Regions from separate parts of the Halomonas sp. SIMBA_159 genome, predicted to be linked through region 2. Evidence: predicted binding sites of a transcription regulator. Region 2 holds the regulator's gene; the other holds the start of a gene.
The links. The regulator PhoB, encoded in region 2, activates phosphate uptake and scavenging genes when phosphate is short. The targets are predictions, from matches to a motif close to TGTCATANNNNTGTCANA.

Region 1: a site for PhoB is predicted at 1,565-1,582, ahead of R0J87_RS07260 (bifunctional metallophosphatase/5'-nucleotidase). Genes of this name have one in related genera too.

Annotation. Positions count from the first base shown of each region.
Region 1 is NZ_JAWJBT010000009.1:18,081-25,118, reverse strand. It holds gene R0J87_RS07260 (bifunctional metallophosphatase/5'-nucleotidase) at 1-1,520, opposite strand, end outside; gene phnD (phosphate/phosphite/phosphonate ABC transporter substrate-binding protein) at 1,700-2,575, shown strand; gene phnC (phosphonate ABC transporter ATP-binding protein) at 2,719-3,522, shown strand; gene phnE (phosphonate ABC transporter, permease protein PhnE) at 3,524-4,327, shown strand; gene R0J87_RS07240 (SDR family oxidoreductase) at 4,355-5,020, opposite strand; gene R0J87_RS07235 (porin) at 5,162-6,166, opposite strand; gene R0J87_RS07230 (glycosyltransferase family 4 protein) at 6,560-7,038, shown strand, end outside.
Region 2 is NZ_JAWJBT010000001.1:24,963-32,000, reverse strand. It holds gene R0J87_RS00165 (hypothetical protein) at 325-624, opposite strand; gene phoR (phosphate regulon sensor histidine kinase PhoR) at 947-2,239, opposite strand; gene phoB (phosphate regulon transcriptional regulator PhoB) at 2,242-2,931, opposite strand; gene ubiA (4-hydroxybenzoate octaprenyltransferase) at 3,043-3,933, opposite strand; gene R0J87_RS00145 (chorismate--pyruvate lyase family protein) at 3,972-4,544, opposite strand; gene R0J87_RS00140 (NAD(P)/FAD-dependent oxidoreductase) at 4,632-5,828, shown strand; gene R0J87_RS00135 (HU family DNA-binding protein) at 5,936-6,208, shown strand; gene R0J87_RS00130 (hypothetical protein) at 6,208-6,564, shown strand; gene R0J87_RS00125 (LysR family transcriptional regulator) at 6,670-7,038, shown strand, end outside.

The sequences.
Region 1 (7,038 bases), on a different contig from region 2:
CGGCCATCGTCATAGGCGGCCCCTAACGCCGCGTGGCTGTCGCCGCCTGCCGCCGTGAAGTTATTGGTCGCCACGGTGTAGGTTTTATCGGGATCAATTGCCTGCATCGCTCCTTCTCGATTCACCTTCAAGCTCACCACACGCTCCCCCACCGGCAAGCGACTATCGAAGACCAGCTCTGTTCCTGCGGAGACCTGCAAAAAACCTCCGTTCTCCTCAGGCGCGTTGGCCAGGGCAATTTCAAAGGTTTCCAGCAGTTCAGCACCTGTCACCTCTAGCAGCGTGAGGCGATTGCCAAACGGCTGCACGGCAATCAGCTCGCCCACCGTTACCTCACCTTCGGGCAGGGCCTCGCGGATACCGCCGCTATTTTGAAACGCCATGATGGTATCGGGAGCCACCCCCTGGGCGGCATAAAGCTGACCATCGGCAATCAGGTTGCCCAGCGCCGTTTCGTTGGCCCGCACGCTTTGTGCATCGCCTTGGCCATGGCGCGGGTTCTCCAGCGTACGAATCGCGGCGGCACCCACCTGCTGGTCGCGCAGCGCCTCTATTGCCTGTGTAAACGGTGCCAGTTGCGCTAGCGCCGCTTCATCCGGCGTGCGCTCTTCGGTGGCGAGCAGCTCTCCCGTTACCTTTTGAACAACGCCCTCTGCATCAAACGTCACCTGCATCACGCCTAAATGCTCGCCATATTCACCGGCCTGGCCGATGGCCGTCGGGGCCTTCGACTCGCCTGCCAAGGTGTGGCTTACCAACGTGGGCGGGGTTACCCGCGTGTGGCTATGGCCGCCAATCACAATATCGATGCCCTCCACCTGCTGGGCTAGCAGCAGGTCATTTCCGGCGCTTGGGTCGCTGTCATAGCCCAAATGTGTGAGCGCAATGATCTTGTTAACTCCTTGGGCTTCAAACGCTGCCACCATGGTTTCAGCCGCTTCCCGGTAGTCGCTGATGGCGACCTCACCAGGGCTGGAAATGGTCTCGCTATCCTGGGTGCTCAGGCCAAAAATACCGATCTGCTCACCACCCTGTTCAACAATCACCCCACCGTAGAGGTGGCCCGACTGGGGCGACGCGCTGACCGTTTCGCCAATGCGCTCAGCAAACTCAGCCGCGCCTGAAAAATCCAGGTTCGCGCCTAGAATCGGGAAATCAGCCTCGGCAAAAAACGCTGCCAATGCCTGATGGCCGCTCTCAGGGTTCCCCAAATCAAACTCATGATTACCGGGCACAAAAGCGTCGTAGCCCATTTGGTTCATAAAGGTCAGCGCATCCTGCCCCTGAAACTCGTTGAAGTAGAGCGTGCCGGAGAAAATATCCCCCGCGTCCAGCAGCAATCCATCGCCATAGGCGGCTTTTGCCTCATTGAGCGTGGTGATTAGCGAAGGGTAAGCATCGGTGCGGCCATGCAGATCGTTGGTGTGAAAAATAGTCAGGGTGAATGTCTGTGCTGAGGCTGCTGGGGCGACTACCCATAGCGCCATCCCTAGCGTAATGGCTGTTCGTAACGCGTGCATAGAAACGCTCCTTGTCGATTGAAGGGGAGGTGCGGCAGAAAGCTTGTCATCTTCACGTGATCATAACGTCATCTTGACTACACCTTAGTGTCACAGTGGCCTGCCACCCTAACGCTGATCAAAACGCCTGCCTTCGCTATCCAGCTGGCAGCGCACACAACAGCACCAGGGAACACACTATGACTAAAACACTATTAACCATCGCCATCGCAGCCGCCACCTTTACGGCCTCTACCGCCCACGCCAATAGCGATTTAAGCAACGTATGCCCTAATCCTATTCGCATGGCCGATACCGGCATTGAAGGCATGGGCCCGCTCGCAGAAGCGTTTGGCCCCTTTGCTGAAGCGTTTGAAGAGACCACCGGCCTCACGCTTGAAATGTTTAGCCTGAGCAACCGCACGGCGGCAGGCACCGCGCTGCAGTATGATGACGTGGACCTGGTGTTTGCAGGCCCGTCTGAGTTCGTCCTGTTCGACCGCGAAAGCGACATTGAAATTCTGTTTGCAATTGAGCGCCCCCACTACGGCAGCAGCTTTTATGTTCCCGCCGATAGCGATATTCAGTCGCTGGAAGACCTGGCAGGCCACCGCGTTGCTTTGAAAGATGTGGGCTCCACCAGCGGCCATATTTTCCCAAGCCAAATGCTGGTTGATGCAGGCCTGGATATTGATCGCGACCTTGAGATCATTATGGCGGGCGATGCCCGTATCGCCGCGCTGGTTAACGGCGATGTGGATGCCATGGGCGGCGGTAACCGCGATATCGAAGAGATCCAGGCGATGGACCCGGACGGCGAATACCGTGTGATTGCCACCAGCGATGTCTTACCCGGTGACCCGGTGGTGATGCGCGGCTCGCTAGACGACGCTTGTAAAACAGCGCTACGCAGCACCCTGGAAGAGAACCGCGACACCCTGTGGAACGCGCTGATTGCCACCGACCGCAACGAAGATAAGTTTTTGAACCGCGACTCTTCGCTGGGCTTTGACCGCACCAATGAAGATTACGATGTCGTGCGTCAGGCCTACGAAGCGGCGGGCATAGCCCTTTAATTCGTTTTCCACCGCTCCCTTTATCGTGATCGCACAGGGACGTGCGTTGAACGAGCGAAGGCTATGTTAGTACCAAGACACGGTAGGTCTCTCATGTCTGTTGTTTCACTCTCCCTCCTGGCATCCGCGCAGGAGGTTTTTGTATGAATGCCATCGATATTTCTAATGTTCACAAACATTACGGCAGCTTACATGTCCTGCGTGGGCTAACGCTCAGCATCCCCAAAGGGGAGTGTGTCATTTTGCTGGGGGCTAACGGCTGTGGTAAATCCACGCTGATGCGCTGCATTAACGGCTTAGCCCCTCACGATCAGGGCGATATTCGTATTTTCAACGAATCGCTTTCGCAGCTTTCCAAACCGCGTTTGCGCACGCTACGCCAAAAAATCGGCGTGGTTTTTCAGCAGTTCAACTTAGTCCAGAACGTCAGCGTGTTTCAAAACGTGCTGTATGGCGCACTGGGCCAGCAGCGTCTTGGCTTACTGTCGACACTCTCTTGCATCGCAAGTCACGAGCTTCGCGAGCGCGCCATGCAGTCACTCGACCGAGTGGGGTTGGCCCATAAGGCCCAGGCCAGCTGTCGTGAACTGTCTGGCGGTCAGCAGCAGCGCGTCGCCATTGCCAGAACGCTAATGCAGGACGCTCAAATCATCATTGCGGATGAACCCATCGCCAGCCTGGACCCAAAAGCGGGACGCGAGATTATGGACCTGCTGCTAGAGGTAGTGAGCGAACGTGGACTCACCGTGCTGTGTACGCTGCACCAGCTAGAGCTAGCGCAACAGTACGGCGACCGCATTGTGGGCATGAAAGCGGGCACCGTAGTGCTCGATACGCCTCGTGAGACGGCCACACTGAGCGATATGCAGGCGCTCTATCAAGGTGACACCCGCGTCGAACAAACGCCCTCTTCTTCCACAACCAGCCAACCGCTTAGGGCGATCTAATATGCCGTCGAAACTTCCCACCACCACCGGTCTGCCTCCCCGGTTTCGCCGCCCTTCCCTGTTTGTTTGGGGCATCAGCCTTGGCTTTTTAGCGCTGTTTATTCAGGGCGTCATGGCCACCAATGTCACACTAGAGCGTTTGATACGCGGGGCGACGAACCTAGGTCACTTTATGGGACGGGCTTTCCCACCGGATCTCAGCAATTTAGACGTACTGGCATGGTCGATGTATGAAACCCTCAACATTGCCATTGTCGGCGTAACGCTGGGCGTTATTCTCAGCGTGCCGTTTGCACTGCTGGCAGCGCGCAATACCTCCCCCGCGCCGTGGGTGCGCTCCATTACACGGCTCATGATAGCCACCATGCGCACTATTCCAGACCTTATCTGGGCACTGATCTTTGTCGTGGCGGTGGGGTTAGGACCAATGGCGGGCGTGCTCGCCATCGTGATGGATACGATTGGTTTTGCCGCCCGCTTTTTCTCAGAGCGGATTGAGGAAGTCCACCCCGGCCCCTCCGATGCGCTAACCGCTACCGGGGCCGGCAGGCTATCCGTGATTGGGGGTGCGATTTTGCCAGAAACCCTCGCATCGATGACGGCCACCAGCTTATACAGCGTCGAAAAAGCGCTGCGTTCTGCGGTCACGCTAGGGCTGGTGGGCGCAGGCGGCATTGGCGTCGAGCTCGCTGCCGCCATGCGGCTATTTAACTACGACCGCGCCCTCACCATTATTTTGGTGATCCTTGTTGTGGTGATTGGTTTTGAACAGCTCTCGTCGCAAATCCGCAAGCGCGTGATCTAAGCTACCGATAGGCGGTTATCTGGTGCGTTACCAAGGCAACTGTTCGCCATTGGAGTGCCAGAAGCCGCCGCTATTCTCTAAGTTGAGCGCTTTGATGCAGGCGGCGATGCCCGTCGCTGACTCCTGCGGGCTGATGTGTCCACCAAAGTTAACCATGCGGGTTTTTACATAGCCCGGATGCAGCTGCGCCACGGCGATGCCGCGAGGCTTGAGGTCGATGGCTAACGATTTACCAAAGGCGTTAAGCGCCGCTTTTGACGCACGATAGCCGTAGCGGCCACCTGAGTCGTTATCGGCCATAGAGCCCATCCGGCTAGTAATATTGGCGATTTTACTGCCCTTTTTCATCAGCGGCAGCAGCGCTTCGGATACTCGCAGCGGCGCATAGGCATTGATTTCCATCTGCTGGCGTAGGCTGTCGATCTCGATATCTCCCAACACATCATCGCGCAGCAGGCCCGCATTGTTGATCAACAGGTCAATGGTGTGCCCGACTAACGCTGCTTCAAGGCGCGCGATATCGTCGTCCTGGGTCACATCGATGCCTTCTATCACTTTGTCGGCGACACGCTCTAGCTCATCAGACGTTTGACGACACACGCCGATGACTTTCCATCCTTCCTGTTGATAATGCTCAGCAAGGGATAACCCTACGCCACGATTTGCGCCTGTAATCACAACGATGGAAGACATTATTTCTCCTTAAACACGCGATTAAATAATAAAACAGCATAACGCAAAAAGCCGATGTGTCATGAACACATCGGCAAAAACGATCTTACAAAGCTTAAAACATTAAGGAACCTAGGGCATGAATTAGCCCCAAACGATCACTTAGAAGTGATAACGCGCACCTACCGCGTAGTACATATCATCTTCGTAGCTTTCTACGGCATCTTCGTTGGCATCATTCAGCTCAACAAAAACATCGAAGTTGTTGGACAGGTCATAATGTGCAGCAGCGGCCCACGCATCACGGCTGTCGGAAACGTTGTCCAGCTCGATGTTGTAGTAATCGAGGTGGAAGGTCCATGCGCCGGTGGCGAAAGAACCGCCCAGACCAACGGTGTCAAAGCCACCGCCTAAGGTGTCGCTGTCACCGCGGGTTTCGTAACCCAAACGCGCTGAGAAAGCGTCGTTGATGGCGTATTCAGCGGTCGTACCCACGCGAGTTTCGCCGTTACCACCACCACGCACGGTGTCTTCTACGTAACCCAGTGCTAGGCGCAGCGGGCCAGTTGCGTAAGATACGCCACCTTGAGTCGCAATCACGCTACCTTCGCCGGACTGTGCCGCAATATCTACACCACGCTCAGAGAAGTGTTTAGCAGCAACGAAGGCCTGGAAGCCATTCATATCAGGCGTCATGTACGCCAAAGAGTCGCCACGCGCCTGCAAGCCACCGCCAGCGAATTCATAGCCACGCTCAACGTAAACGTCGAACACGCCCATTACTTCGCCGTCGTAGAAGCTGTCAAAGTTACCAGCGGTGAAGGTACCGAACTGCTCACTATCTAGACCGATGTAGCTGTTACGTACTTCATCAAAACCGGACGCTTGGTTGCGCTCATCGCCAGTAAAACGCCACTCAACGCGAGCAAACGCGCGCAGGTCGGACGTGATCTGATGACCAGCGGTAACGCGAAGACGAGAGCCAAAGTTACGGAACTCTTCACCATTATCGACGCCATCTTTTGCGCCGCCGCCTTCAATACCCATGGCGATACGGCCATAAAGATCCAGCGTGGTGCCGTCTTGGTCATATACCATCGCGGCTTGGGCAGCAGAAGCACCGAGTAAACCACTAACGGCCAGAGCAAGTGTCGTTTTCTTAAACATGATTGATCCCTATAAAGTAGCCAGTGCTTGTGATCAGCACTTATTAAGCTAAAGTAAAACTTTAAGTCAGTATGATTGCGCGTTGCGAAGGCACAATGGAGGCGTTGGCTGCCTCGTCACTGGCTACCCTAGAGGAGTTATATGTCATTCTTCTTAAAGTTTTATTTTTTTGCTTAATCTTTTATAAAAAATAGATTAAACAAAAGTGCCTTATGTTTTTAACATTTATCTGTTAGAGAAAAGTTATTCTTAACAATAAATAAATATAGAAACGCTCTTTTGGGGCGCCGGTGTTGCAAACACAGCTGTCATCGCTTGTTCACTTGCCTGACTCGGCAGTGTCATTGTGTCTGCGCATCATGGAAGAAAACGTGATAAAGGGATGCATCGCTCATGCGACTTTGTATCGTTAGCGAAACATGGTCACCAGAAATTAACGGCGTTGCCCATACGCTCAACCGTGTGTGCCGTGAATTGCAGCGTCTGGGAGTCACAGTGGATGTGATTCGCCCAACGCCAAAAGCACCTGGTCATGCCACTGGCGTGGATCAGGAATTACAGGTTAATCGCTGCTCGCTGCCCGGCTATCGTGATGTACAGGTGGGCTTTGCAAGACCCGCCACCCTGCGTCGTTTTTGGCAGCAGCATCGGCCCGATGTGATTTATCTTGCTACTCAAGGACCGCTTGGCTGGGCGGCCCGACATGCGGCTAAGCAGCTTGCGCTTCCCTTAGTAGCGGGCTGGCATACCAATTTCGATCACTACTGCCATGATTATGGCGTCTCTTGGCTCGCCACAGCGACTCGCCGCTACTTGCGCTATTTCCATAATGGCTGCGCGCTCACGCTGGTGCCTACCCAACAACAGGCGGC
Region 2 (7,038 bases):
CATCTGGCTGGGTGCGACATGAAAAGCATCTGCTTGAGAGTATGCGCCACGGTGGGGGGTTTGTCTTTGTATCAGGTAGGCACAAAAAATTAGACCCCGCAGGGCGGGGTCTTGATCACTCTTACTTATCAACGATACTGACGTCTGGCTTCCTCTCCTTTTGCGGGACTCCAACCTTGGAATTTACCCTCACCAGCGTATTGATCGTTTTTAGATTCGTTCCGTGAATCTCAGAGCATCCATGCTTATAGGACATCCTTGCCCGTCAAATGCTCACTCCTAAGCGTAAGAGTTTTTTACAGCTTTGCAAAAAATTGTCACCAATTACATGCCGCTATTTTCTTCAGGTAGCTCTTCGGTGCTGTCAAAGGTAGCATCCGAGTCGTCGCTCATGGAATTCGGCTCCATGTCGCTGGCGTTGTCGCCCTCGTCATGGGTTAAATTTTGTGTGTCGTGATCAGACGACATCGTTGAATCACTAGACTGAGATTCTACTGGCTGCTCATCCGGTGAGATGTTATCTGCTGGATCTGCAGGCTCTTGAGCCATTGCAAGTGGGCTAGCTACTAAGCCGAACGTTACACCTAAAATACCAGCTTTCTTGAGTAGTTCCTTGGACATCATATTCCGTCTCCTCGATCGCTGTGAAATACCGCTTTTTAAGGAAGAGTGACTCGTCGTCTTACCAGTTCCTGCGGTAGTCTTCCTTACTAAGTAAGTTGCAGCCGTTGTGCCAACTATTTCTATTAAAAACAAAAAAACTTAAAAAACATGTATTTATATAGAAAAAGATATGCCAACTAGCTTTCCAGCGCAGGCTCAAACCGTCCATTAACTGGCTACATATGACACATGCGCGGTGTTTGACCATATTTGCATGCCAATATGGCACACTTATACATAGGTTATGCAAACAGAGAGAAGAGGGGACCGACTTGAAGCCGGGTTAGTCGTTAACGACACGGGCAGGAGGGAATACACAACGGAAAAGAGCGCCTTCACCTGGCAACGACTCTACTTGAAGCTGCGCATCATGACGCAGCAAAACATGCTTCACAATAGCAAGGCCAAGCCCCGTGCCGCCGGTGGCCGTGCTGCGCCCTTTATCAACGCGATAGAAGCGTTCCGTCAGGCGAGGGATATGCACTGGATCAATTCCCTCACCGTCGTCATCTACCTCAATACAAGCGCTACCGCTGGGCATCGCTGCCCAACGAAGCGTGATTTGGCTACCAGCAGGTGTGTAACGTATCGCGTTGAACGCTAGGTTCGAAATAGCGCTGCGTAGTTCCTGCTCACTGCCCACCAAGCGCGCCTCACACTCGAGCACGATCTGTACATTATGCTGCTGGTTAGAAAGCGCCAGCGCATCGCGACGAATACTCTCAAGCATAGGCCCTACGGCTAATGGCTGATGATCTTCGCCACCTCGGTCAATTTCAAGCCGCGAGAGCAGCAGCAGGTCATTCACCAAGTTCTGCATGCGCTTGGTCTGCTCTTCCATCTGGCCAATGCCTTTGCCCAGGCGCGGCGGCAACAGCTCTTTAAGGTCACCGTAGGTTTCCAAATAGCCAGAAAGAACCGTCAGCGGGGTGCGCAGCTCGTGGGAAACATTGGCTACGAAATCGCGGCGCATCTGCTCCAGACGGTGAAGACGGGTAATATCCCGCGCCATCACCAAACGCTCATCATCGCCATACAGAGTAATTTGATACTGAAGGATGCGGCGCTCATCGATAGGCGAGGTCAGTGTTAACGGTTCGCCATACTCACGGGCGTTGAAGTAGCTAATAAAACGAGGGTCACGCAGAAGATTGGTAATATGCTGGCCACGGTCATGGGCTATTTGCAGGCCGAGCATTTCTGTCGCGGCGCTGTTCCACCACTCTAGGTCGCCGTGGCGGTCTAGCATGACGACGCTGTCGCGCATCGCTTCAGAAGACTCTTGGATACGCGCAAGCGTGGCGCGCAGGCGGTTTTGAGTGATGCGCTGGCTTTTTTGGTAACGGTAAAGGCGGTCAAATAGCTCGCCCCACATGCCCGCAGCAGCAGGAGGTTCATCGTGGGGATTGAGCGTTAGCCACTTGTAGAGCGCTCTAAGCTGGCGGAGTTGATACACCAAACAGAGCGTCAGACCCGCAGCTAACCCGAAACCGGGGTAACCCAGCAGCCATCCCAGGCACATCCCCAGGAAAGCCAGCCAGATAATTCGCCACAGTTCACGGCTCCACAAGCGCACAATTACACCCGAGCAGAGAAACGATACCCAGTGCCGCGCACTGTTTGGATGAGGTTCTGGTGCGCTTCACCTAGCGCTTTGCGCAACCGGCGAATATGCACATCCACCGTACGCTCTTCCACATACACGTTACCGCCCCACACCTGATCAAGCAGCTGGCTACGGGTATAAGCGCGCTCTTGGTGGGTCATAAAAAACTGCAGTAAACGGTACTCGGTGGGGCCCATCTCTAGTGCTTTACCGTAAGCACTCACTCGATGGCTGATGGGGTCCAGCAGCAATCCGTTGATTTCGATAGGGTCTTCCACACCGCGTGGGGTTGCTCGGCGCAGCACGGCTTTCAGACGCGCCACCAGTTCACGGGGTGAAAACGGCTTAGTGATGTAATCATCTGCGCCAGCTTCTAGCCCCTGAATTTTATTATCCTCTTCGCCTTTGGCGGTGAGCATAATAATAGGCAGTTCGGCGGTGGCTTCTTCGCGCTTGAGGCGGCGGGCCAGCTCAATGCCGCTGGTACCTGGCATCATCCAGTCCAGCAGCAGTAAGTCGGGCTGGTGGTCGACCACCATCGCGTGGGCATCCTGGGCGTTGTCCGCTTCAAGCACGCGATAGTCAGCCATTTCCAGCGCCACAGCGATCATCTCGCGAATGGGCGCCTCATCATCGACAATCAGTACGGTCTTGGCGGTCATTCCAGGGCCTCACGGTGTTCTATGAAAACTCGTTTATGCGAAAACAGTTCAATGACATGTCTGTGACGATAACACCATGACTTAATGACAATTCTATGACACCCAGCGGAATTAACCAGCCATAGGCCACCAACTCAGTACAAATCCGGCAAATACCAGCAGCCCCGACCAGTGGTTATTCAGAAACGCCTGGAAGCAGCGGTCGCGGTCACGGTGAAAAATTAACCGCTGCTGATGGGCAAACGTCGCGGCCATGCCTGCCAAACCCAGCCAGAAAAAACCGCCTAACCCAACCCGTATACCTACCCAGATCAGCAGCGCCAGCGTCGCCAACTGCAGCAGGCCAATGATGAAACGGTCGGCGCTGCCAAACAGCACCGCAGTGGATTTAATGCCAATTTTCAGATCATCATCGCGATCCACCATGGCGTACTGGGTATCGTAAGCCACCGTCCAGAGTAAGTTGGCGCTGAACAGTATCCACGCCTCAAGCGGCACGTGGCCAAGCACGGCACCAAACGCCATCGGGATCGCCCAGGAGAACGCCGCTCCCAATACCACCTGGGGAAAGTGGGTGTAGCGCTTCATAAACGGATAAATAAACGCCAGCAGCACCCCACCCACAGAGAGCAGTACCGTAAACCCGTTGGTCAGCAGCACTAAAATAAAGGCGGCGGCTACCAGCGCCACAAACAGCAGCTGCGCTTCGGTTTCGCTAATTCGCCCGGTGGCCAGAGGTCGATGCTTGGTGCGTTTCACATGGCCATCAACGTGGCGGTCGGCGTAGTCATTCACCACGCAGCCTGCGGCGCGCATGACATACACACCGGCAATAAAAATCAGCAGTACATCACGGCCCGGCACGCCCTCTGACGCGACCCACAGCGCCCAAAGTGTGGGCCACATCAGCAGCCAAGTGCCAATGGGCCGGTCCAAGCGCATTAGCTGTAAAAAGTCTGCCACTCGGGCCCACCCGATCGGGCGCAACAGAGAACGGTCCATGCTCATGCTTACCTCGTCAAAAAAGCTGCTGCGTTAGCCTAGCGCGACGGAAGGCCCAGCGCATCCGCCATGGTAGATAAAAAATACTCCTGAACCAGTAACGAAAGCCCGCCATGTTCAAAGACAGAGCGCCGCCCCCATAAGCTATTGGCCGATAGCCCCGGCTGCTGGTGGGTAAAACGTGGCGGCGTCGCTGTGGCTTCCAGCGGCCCGCGAACCAAATCGGGCTGCTGAAATAGCCAACTGCCTAACGAGCGTTCACCCAACTTCCCCAAACCTTTCCCCTGTAGCTGGTGAAGCGGGGCCACCGAACGCGCTACCACCCACGGCGTTTCATCAATACACAGTGCCACCTCGCGCAGCCACGCGTAACGGCGAGGAGCAATGCTTAGAGCCAAGGCTTCATCGCGCTGGGGCAGGCCAATGGTTTGACGCAGCAAGCGCACCCGAAACGTTCCAGGCTCGCCAGCGGCCACAAGGCGCGCGGTTAAGGAATCCGTGGACGCTACCCACTGCCACCAAGGCGCGCTCATGGCTGGCTGAGCGGCGGCCACGGGCAGCCACTGAGGGAAGAGCGAAAACGCAGGTGTGGATAACACAGGGGCGGTCACCTAGGCCTCCAAGGCGGTCAATTCAGAGCGGGCTAGTGTAACATGGTGGCTTTACAGGCTTTTGTTCCACCGACGTTTGGTGACGGTATGCCCGACTCACACACGACATCTTCCAGAACACCTCATCACCACGCCGCGCTGGTGATTGTGGGCACTGGCATGGCAGGCGTTGGCCTAGCCCGCACGCTGCGACGCCAAGGGGATACGCGCACAATTACGCTGGTCAGCGCTGACAGCGGCGATGATTACAGCAAACCGCTGCTGTCGACAGGCTTCGCCAAGCGCTTGAGCCCTGACAAGCTCGCCCAGCGCAGCGCTGAAGCGCTCGCCGATGAATTAAACGCACATATCGTTACCCACACCCACGTCACGCAACTGGATGTGGATAACCTCGTACTGCAACTCAGCAGCGGAGCAACGCTTGGCTACGATGAGCTAGTGCTCGCCACCGGCGCGGCCCCTCGCACGCCATTTCACATACCGAGCGAGCTGGCCGAGCGCTGCTTTACCGTCAACGACTTAGATGACTACCGCCGCCTACACGCAGCGCTCAACCAGCCTACCCGCGTGGCGATTATTGGCGCCGGATTAGTCGGCTGTGAATTCGCCAACGACCTGCACGCAGGGGGGCACCAAGTCACTCTGATTGCGCCAGAGCGCGCTCCGCTGCCGCGCCTGCTTCCCGAGCCGTTAGGCCATGCGCTGGCCGACACCTTCCAAGCAGCGGGCATTCGCTTGGCGCTAGGGCGCACCTTAGCAACATTCTCCCAAGATGCTGATAACGACTTGGCGCTGCGGCTAGACAATGGCGAGCGCCACACGGTCGATATCCTCCTATTAGCCACTGGCTTGGTACCCCGCACGCAGCTTGCCGAAGCGGCCGGGCTGAGCGTCAGCCCCAGCGGCATACAGGTTAACCGGCAGCTACGCACCAGCCATCCGCATATCTATGCGCTGGGCGACGTGGCCTGTATCGACGGCGTGAATGCAATGTACGTACAGCCCCTGCAGGCCAGTGTAAAAGCGCTGGCCGCGACGCTGGGAGGCTCCCCAACATCGGTGAGCTTTGGCGCTTGGCCAGTGATGGTTAAAACGCCGTTATTGCCCGTCGTGGCTTACCCACCGGCTCAGCCGCCGGAGCACTGGCGAATTGAAGGCGACGGCGATGATTTTACAGCGCTAGCCGAAGATAAAGACGGACGTTTGATTGGTTTTGCGTTGACAGGCAGCTGCGTGAGAAGGAAAGTGGAGCTTTCCAGAGCTGCCCCAGCCCTGCTAGGCTGATTTGCGCCGCATTCACGACTAGGCTAAAGAGGCTCTGCCTGCTGGGGTGGAATGAGCTGAGCTACCGACAACATTGATGTTTGTTTTTTCACAAGGGAGATTCCTTTATGCGCAAACCTGAACTCGCTGCTGCTATTGCTGAAAGTGCTGACCTGTCTAAAGACAAAGCGGGCCAAGTCCTCAATGTCATCCTGGACGAAATCACCAACAGCGTCGCCAAAGGCGAAGACGTTGCCCTGATCGGCTTTGGCACCTTCACCGTTCGCGAGCGCGCTGCCCGCACCGGTAAAAACCCGCAAACCGGCGCTCCGCTGCAAATTCCGGCCAGCAAAAACGTGGCGTTTAAGCCCGGCAAAGCACTCAAGGACGCTGTTTCCTAATGAAGCTTTCGCTGACGCTGTGGCTGCTGGGCTTTATGCTCAAGCGTGCCCTGCGCCGCAAGCCGCGCTTTCGTGAGCAGCTTGAACGCATGCGCGGCCTCGACTGGGGTGTTGCCACGGAAGACCTAAGCATTGCCCGCTACTACCGGATGACGCCTAACGGCGTCACCACCGGAAAAGGGCTGCCCGTCGATCTAGACCTTGAGCTACGCTTTCGCGACCAAGACGCTGCGCTGCGCATTCTCAAGAAGCCTACCCAGCAGGCATTTCTAGACGGCATGGTGGCAGGAGACGTCCGCCTCGTCGGCGACTCCTCCGATATGAACAAGCTGCAAAAACTGCTGAAGTATCTATAGAAAAGTACGTGAATAGAAGTACTTATAAAGAAGTACCTATAGCAATGCTTTGCAGCCTAGCACGATCAGTGAAGGGTCAATCCCGCAGAGGTATAACAGGTATCGATGGACATACCTCATCAACGCTTAGTGTACTTCCGCGTTACCCTTGAGTCTGGCTCTGTGCGCCGCGCGGCGGCGCGCTTGGATATCGCTCCCTCGGCGGTCAGCAGGCAAATTGCGCTGCTGGAAGAAGCCCTGGGGGCGACGCTCATGGAGCGCCAACGCGATGGCATTTCACCTACTCCGGTGGGTGAAATGCTGCTTGAGTACTGCGAGCGTCGCGGTGCCCTTGATGAAGGCTTTATTGCCTCGCTTGAATCCTATCAGCGCATGGAAACTGGCAAGATATCGCTCACCGTCGGTGAAGGGTTCGTCAGTGACTTAGTGGCCTCCCCCCTGCACGAATTTACTCAACGCTATGCGGGCATCCAG